Linked DNA regions of Prochlorococcus marinus XMU1412. The protein of the gene in region 1 interacts with the protein of each later gene in a pairwise test. Links are inferred from orthologs where the notes say so. Each region holds a gene or a part of one and is shown on either strand. Other genes may lie near its edges. The genes, in order: HA152_RS04575 and rplL.

Region 1 (4,379 bases):
TGCCTATTACAAGAAGGCACAAAAAGTTAGGACACTCATAAGAAAAGATTTTGATAATGCTTTTAAGAAAGTAGATGTTTTATTAACTCCAACTTGCCCAACCACTGCTTTTTTGAAGGGAGATTTTGTCAATGATCCACTTTCAATGTATTTGTCTGATTTATTAACTGTTCCTGCTAATTTAGCAGGCCTCCCAGCAATCAGTATCCCTTGTGGTTTTGATACTAAAGGATTACCTATTGGAATGCAATTAATAGGCAATGTATTACAAGAAGATAGAATATTGAATTCCGCAAATATCTTTGAAATTGATGCTCAGGTAATTAAGAACAGACCTTTATTTTAAATTTGTATTAATAATTAATTTGTAATCACAAAGTATAGATCTTTTAGAAATTTTCTCTATCTTATATATATAAATTATTTGAATATGGCTTTCGTTCCGCTTCATAATCACAGTGACTACAGCTTACTTGATGGTGCCAGTCAAATTTCAAAAATTGTAGATAGAGCTTGTGATCTTGGAATGGAATCGATAGCTCTTACTGATCATGGAGTTATGTATGGTGTTCTTGATTTGGTCAAGAAGTGTAAAGAGAAAGGTATAAAACCAATTATTGGTAATGAAATGTACGTGATTAATGGTTCTATTGATGATCCTCAACCTAAAAAAGAAAAAAGATATCATTTGGTGGTTCTAGCAAAAAATTTTACTGGTTATAAGAATTTAGTGAAGTTGACAACAATTAGTCACCTAAATGGGATGAGAGGCCGAGGCATTTTTTCTAGACCATGTATTGATAAATCACTTTTAAGCAAATACAGTAATGGTCTAATTGTTTCTACAGCTTGTCTTGGTGGAGAGATACCTCAGGCTATCTTAAAAGGTAGATTAGACGTAGCAGAGGATATAGCTCTTTGGTATAAAAATTTATTTGCAGATGACTTTTATCTAGAAATACAAGATCATGGCTCTATTGAGGATAGAATTGTTAACGTTGAATTAATAAAAATTGGGAAGAAACACCAAATAAAAGTCATCGCTACCAACGACGCCCACTACTTATCAAGTATGGATGTTGAAGCACATGACGCTTTGCTTTGTGTATTAACAGGAAAACTAATAAGTGATGAAAAAAGATTGAGATATACCGGTACAGAATATATTAAAAGTGAAAATGAAATGCTTGAACTTTTTAAAGATCATATTGATGAAGAATCAATTATTGAGGCAGTGAACAATACAGTAGAAATTTCTCAAAAAGTTGAAGTATTTGATTTGTTTGGTAATTATAGAATGCCAAAATTCCCTCTTAACGAAGATACAGATTCATTTTCTTTCCTTACACAATTATCTAATAAAGGCCTTTTAAAAAGACTTAAAAAAAATGATCTTACAGAAGTTGATGAGAACTATAAAAAAAGACTATCTTCCGAATTAAAAATTATTAAAGATATGGGCTTCCCAGATTATTTTTTAGTTGTTTGGGACTATATCAAATTTGCTAGAGATAACTCTATCCCTGTTGGACCTGGTAGAGGTTCTGCAGCAGGCTCACTAGTAGCTTATGCTCTTCAAATTACAAATATAGATCCTGTTGAGCATGGATTGTTGTTTGAGAGATTTTTAAATCCAGCAAGAAAGTCAATGCCAGATATTGATACCGACTTTTGCATTGATCGGAGAAATGAAGTTATTGATTATGTTACTAATCGTTATGGAGAGGATAAAGTTGCTCAAATAATTACTTTCAATAAGATGACCTCTAAGGCAGTTTTAAAAGATGTTGCAAGGGTTCTAGACATACCATATGGAGAGGCGGATAAATTGGCTAAGTTAATACCGGTTGTAAGAGGGAAACCTCATAAATTAAATGAAATGATTGATAAGAATTCTCCTAGCCAAGAGTTTAGAGACAAATATATTAATGATAATAGGGTGAAAAAATGGGTTGATTTGGCTTTAAGAATTGAAGGAACTAATAAAACATATGGAGTTCATGCTGCTGGAGTTGTTATTGCATCAGATCCTCTTGACGAACTTGTACCTCTTCAAAGAAATAATGAAGGACAGATAATAACCCAATATTCTATGGACGATATCGAATCACTTGGATTATTGAAAATGGATTTCTTGGGTCTTAAGAATCTTACGATGATTGAAAAGACAGTTTCTCTTATTAATCAATCTACTGGAAAAAAAATAAATATTGATGAATTACCACAAAATGATGGTAAAACCTTTGAGCTTATTGGGAGAGGTGATCTTGAAGGTATTTTTCAACTTGAATCATCCGGCATGAAGCAGGTCGTTAAGGATTTCAAACCTAACTCTCTAGAGGATATTTCTTCAATACTGGCTCTTTATAGACCCGGTCCTCTTGATGCAGGCCTTATACCTAAATTCATCAATCGGAAAAATGGAAACGAAAAGATTGATTTTCCTCATCCTTTTATTAAGTCAATTCTTACAGAAACCTATGGAATTATGGTTTACCAAGAACAAATCATGAAAATTGCTCAAGACCTAGCCGGTTATTCTCTAGGTGATGCCGATTTACTTAGAAGAGCAATGGGGAAAAAGAAAGTTTCTGAAATGGTAAAGCATAGGAATATTTTTGTAGACGGCTCCATGAAGAAAGGTGTTAATGAAAAATTAGCAAATGATCTTTTTGATCAAATGGTTTTATTCGCTGAATATTGTTTTAACAAAAGCCATTCAACTGCTTATGGTGCCGTAACTTATCAAACTGCATTTTTGAAAGCCCATTTTCCTGTTGCATATATGGCAGCCCTTTTAAGCGTTAATTCTGGCTCTAGCGACAAGATGCAAAGATATATTTCTAATTGTTATTCCATGGGAATAGAAGTTATTTCACCGAGCATTAATTTTTCTGGTGTTGATTTCACTATTAAGGATAATCAGATTTTATTCGGGTTATCTGCAATTAAGAATTTAGGAGATTCTGCAATAAGAAATATAATTGAAAACCGAAATAGTTTTGGAACCTTTAAGTCTTTATCAGATTTGTGTGACCGTTTACCTTCTAATGTTCTTAACAAAAGAAGTCTTGAATCTCTAATTCATTGTGGGGCATTAGATGAGTTTTCAAATGATAATAATAGAGCTCAGTTATTGTCAGATCTTGAACATGTTGTTGAGTGGGCCTCTTCAAGAAATCGTGATAGATTATCAGGGCAAGGAAATCTATTTGACTCTAAAGAAGAATTTTCTAATGTTGCTTTTTCAGATTCACAATTAGCTAAGGTTGATGATTATTCACTCATTGAGAAATTAAAGTTAGAAAAGCAGCTATTAGGCTTTTACTTATCTGACCATCCTCTAAAGCACTTAACTAAGCCAGCAAAACTTATATCACCTATAAGCATTTCACAGTTAGAAGAAACAAAAGATAGAACCAAAGTCTCATTAGTTGGAATGATCCCTGATTTGAAGCAAATTACAACGAGAAAAGGAGATAGGATGGCTATAGTTCAGCTTGAAGATCTTTCTGGAAGTTGCGAAGCAATAGTTTTTCCAAAAACCTATGTCAGATTATCAGAATTTCTTTTGACTGATACTAGATTATTGTTGTGGGGAACAATAGACAAAAAAAGTGATAAGACTCAATTAATAATTGATGACTGTAGAGAAATAGATAATCTTAAATTGCTTATTATTAATCTTGAAAGTTCTCAAGCATCAGATGTAAGAGTACAAAATACATTAAGAAACTGTTTAACTAAATTTAAACCTGATAAAGATAGATGTGGAATCAAGATTCCTGTTTTAGCTGCAGTAAGAAATAAAAACAGTGTTACCTACGTTAAATTTGGTGATCAATTCTGTATTGGAGATATTCAAGGAGTATGCAAATTATTAGAAGAAAAATCATTTCAAGTTAATTTGAAATCTTTAGTTTCCTAGATTAACTTTTATCCTCGAAATTTTGAGTTGCAGGTTTGAAGGCTGCTTTAGCACGTTGTATGTTCATTGGAATATTTTCAATACCAAAAAAAGATCCAGGCTCTTTATCCCAACTAGCTGATAATATTCCAAAACTCAATCCTGCTAGTCCTAACAAAAAAAACAATGCTGAAATTGCAATTGTTGATGAAGGAGGTATTTCAGCAATATTTCTTGTAACTATAATGTAGCTAACAACAAAAACCGACATCCCTAGTATTGTGGGAATTCCTGCTGTAAAAAATATTCTTCTTGCCATTCTATCGGCAACGTACTTAGGTATCCCACTTGATGATATCTTTGGTCTAGTTTCAGTATTAGAAGCTTTTTCTAGATTAGCAAACGCAGTTTTCTCAGAGTAATTTTTTTTCTTTTTAGATTGAGTCTTTTTTTTAGATTGCTTTTTTTTCAT
Region 2 (3,079 bases), on another replicon or contig:
ATCCAGTTTGCCTGATCTTTCTATTTTCAAGACCTAATCTATCAATGCTGGTGTTTGTAGCAATTATTCCATCGATGTTTTCCTCGATTATTAATTGGCAAATATCTTCAATATCTTTAAGGCCTAAATCTGGCGCAATTTTTACAAATAATGGTGGACAATTAGGTAAGTTTTTAATTTCTCTAAGAAGTTCTTTTAGAAGAATTGGATCTTGTAATTTTCTTAGTCCTTCAGTATTTGGAGAACTAACGTTTATTGCTGCGTAATCACAATATGGAATTAATAATTTTAGAGAAGTTAAATAATCATCTTTTGCTTGAGATAAACCTGTAATTTTTGACTTACCGAAATTTATCCCTAAACAAATATTCTCCCTGTTTTTTTTAAACTCAATACCTTGTTCGACAAAGTTTTTAACTAGATTTTCAGCACCATTATTATTGAAACCCATTCTATTTAATGCTGCTTCTTCTTCTGCCAATCTAAATAACCTTGGTTTGGGATTTCCATTCTGAGCAAATTTAGTTACTGTACCAAGCTCAGCAAATCCAAAACCAAAATCTTTCCATATATTTGCGGCATTTCCATTTTTGTCAAAACCCGCAGCTAAACCAATTGGATTACAAAAATTTATTCCACATATGTTCTGAGTTAACCTTTTATCAACTACAGAAAATTCTTCATTTAGATTTTTTAAGATAGAAGATACTATAGGCCAATTATATTTTCTTGAACTGAATGATAGGAGACTAAGAGATAAATTTGTTAAGTATTCTGCATCAATTCCAGAGTCTTTTTTTAATACAGGGGTAATCAAGTTTTTATAAAGATTTTTAAATCCCCCCTTCTTATCATTCATAAAAAATTAGGCTTCTTTTTTTCTATTATCCAATATTTTTTATCTTTAGGAATCAATCTCCAATTACGCCATTCAAAAAGTGAATATTGTTTTATCTTTAAGTGGTTTTCATCACCTAATAAGGTTTCTAGTTCAGGTGAACTTAACAGGTACTTTTTTTCTGCAAATTTTTGAATTAATTCATTGCGGGAAAATAATTCCTGAATTTCTACAGGTGCATTTTTTTCAAAAAAATCAACTGAGGATTCTATTTTTTTTAAGTTACTTTCTAAAGATATACCTTTGCTGTAATTAGTTGCAATTTTATCAACCCTATCATTTTGTTTATCCCCGCTATGACCTTTAACATATTCCATTATTAGGCCATTAATTCTTAATTGATCAATTTTTTGCCATAGATCAAGATTTTGAACTGGTTTCCCTGAACTTGTTTTCCATCCATTCTTCTTCCAATTAATAATCCATTTTGTATAACCCTCTATTACATATTTACTATCAGTTCTTAGTTTAAAGTTCTCTTTTAATTTGTAGGTTTTTAATTTCTCAAGAGTTTTTATAGCCGCAGTGAGTTCCATTCTATTATTAGTAGTATTTTGCTCGGAACCACCTATTTCTAATTCGCTGTTATCTTCAAAAATTATTAAACCGCCCCAACCACCTGGGCCTGGATTACCACTGCAGGCTCCATCGGTTGCGGCTTCAATCGCAATACTATCACTATTCATAATTTTTGAAGCCGATATTAAGGTTATCGGCTTGAAAAAATGTACTCTTATTTAAGTGTAACTTTACCGCCAGCTTCTTCAATCTCTTTCTTTAAAGATTCAGCATCTGCCTTGGCAATTCCTTCTTTTACTGTTTTTGGTGCAGATTCAACAAGTGCTTTTGCATCGCCAAGACCTAGACCAGTTGCATTTCTTACAACCTTAAGTACTTTGATTTTTGCAGCTGCATCAAAGCTTTCGAGAACTACATCAAATTCAGTTTTTTCTTCAGCAGCGCCACCATCTGCGTCACCGCCAGCTGCTCCTGGAGCTGCCATAACTACACCTGCAGAAGCTGCAGCAGATACACCAAAAGCCTCTTCAATTTGCTTTACAAGCTCTGATGCTTCTAAAAGTGATAGAGATTTTAATGATTCAAGAATTTCTTCAGTTTTTGCGGACATTTTCTTAAAGTTAATTAGGTTTTGAATTTAGGATTCTGATTTTTCAGAATGTTGTTGAAGTGATCTAGCAAGTCCAGAAGGTACTTCATTAATAGAGATCGCAATTTTTGTTGCAACGCCATTAAGAGCGCCAGCAATTTTTGCCATCAATACTTCTTTAGATGGAAGACTTGCAATTTCTTTTATTTCAGAATCGCTTAGAAGTCTGCCTTCAAATAAAGCTCCTTTGGTTTCGGATTTTTTGGTGTCTTTTTGAAAAGATTGGATAGCTTTTACAGCACCACCAACATCTTCTTTGATTAAGACAAAAGCATTTGTTCCGGTCAGTAAAGATTCAAGATCGTTCCAATTACTATCTCCATCAATAGCTTTACGCATTAATGAATTTTTAGTAACTTTGCAAATGCCGTTAGTTGTTTGCAATCTAGATCGCAAATCTGACATCTCTTTGATAGTTAAACCTTTATAGTCAAGAACTACAGCCATTTCCGAGTCGTTTAATAGAGATTTAATCTCAGTAACGATTTGTTGCTTATTCTCTAGTGTTCGGCCCATTGATGTTTTTTGGATCGTAATTTAGGGAGAGCAGGAAATGCGGCAAAGTCCTTTTAAAGAGGCCGCTTTTATTAGATCCAAAAAGAAATAATTTAAGACGAGTCCTCGGTAGGAATTAAAAATTTAGAATAACTAAATTAACCTACTTTCTTTGGCCGTATTATTGCACTTTAAATTATACTACAAAGCGTTAACCTTCAGGTTGGTAATCTTGTACAGCATTTATGTCAACTTGAACCGAAGGCCCCATTGTTGAAGTTACATAAAAAGTTTTCCAATACTTTCCCTTAGCTCCACTTGGTTTATTTTTATCAATTGATTCTTGTAAGGTTTTTAAGTTATCAAATAGAGCCTCTTTTGTGAAACTTGCTTTTCCAAAGCGGACATGAACGATTCCAGCCTTATCTGCTCTAAATTCGAGCTTACCAGCTTTGAATTCTTTTATTGCATTAGCAATGTCATTAGTTACTGTACCAGCTTTAGGATTAGGCATTAAA

Evidence for each region.
Region 2: the proteins of HA152_RS04575 (region 1) and rplL interact in binary tests that used the Escherichia coli proteins (3 or more experiments, as listed by UniProt). The link is inferred for Prochlorococcus marinus XMU1412 from one-to-one orthologs.

The regions. Positions count from the first base shown.
Region 1 is NZ_JAAORJ010000002.1:307,868-312,246, forward strand. Bases 79-4,128 are described here. They hold HA152_RS04575 (DNA polymerase III subunit alpha), read left to right. Parts: upstream 79-430; coding sequence 431-3,928; downstream 3,929-4,128. Other genes in these bases: gatA (Asp-tRNA(Asn)/Glu-tRNA(Gln) amidotransferase subunit GatA), read left to right, coding at 79-346; HA152_RS04580 (PAM68 family protein), read right to left, coding at 3,930-4,128. Outside these bases: more of gatA, read left to right, coding at 1-78; more of HA152_RS04580, read right to left, coding at 4,129-4,379. UniProt on the Escherichia coli protein: DNA polymerase III is a complex, multichain enzyme responsible for most of the replicative synthesis in bacteria. This DNA polymerase also exhibits 3' to 5' exonuclease activity. The alpha chain is the DNA polymerase catalytic subunit.
Region 2 is NZ_JAAORJ010000001.1:191,994-195,072, forward strand. What follows is about bases 330-3,079. They hold rplL (50S ribosomal protein L7/L12), read right to left. Parts: upstream 2,028-3,079; coding sequence 1,632-2,027; downstream 330-1,631. Other genes in these bases: HA152_RS01045 (quinone-dependent dihydroorotate dehydrogenase), read right to left, coding at 330-859; rnhA (ribonuclease HI), read right to left, coding at 856-1,584; rplJ (50S ribosomal protein L10), read right to left, coding at 2,055-2,582; rplA (50S ribosomal protein L1), read right to left, coding at 2,773-3,079. In the rest of the region: more of HA152_RS01045, read right to left, coding at 1-329. UniProt on the Escherichia coli protein: The binding site for several of the GTPase factors involved in protein synthesis (IF-2, EF-Tu, EF-G and RF3). Is thus essential for accurate translation.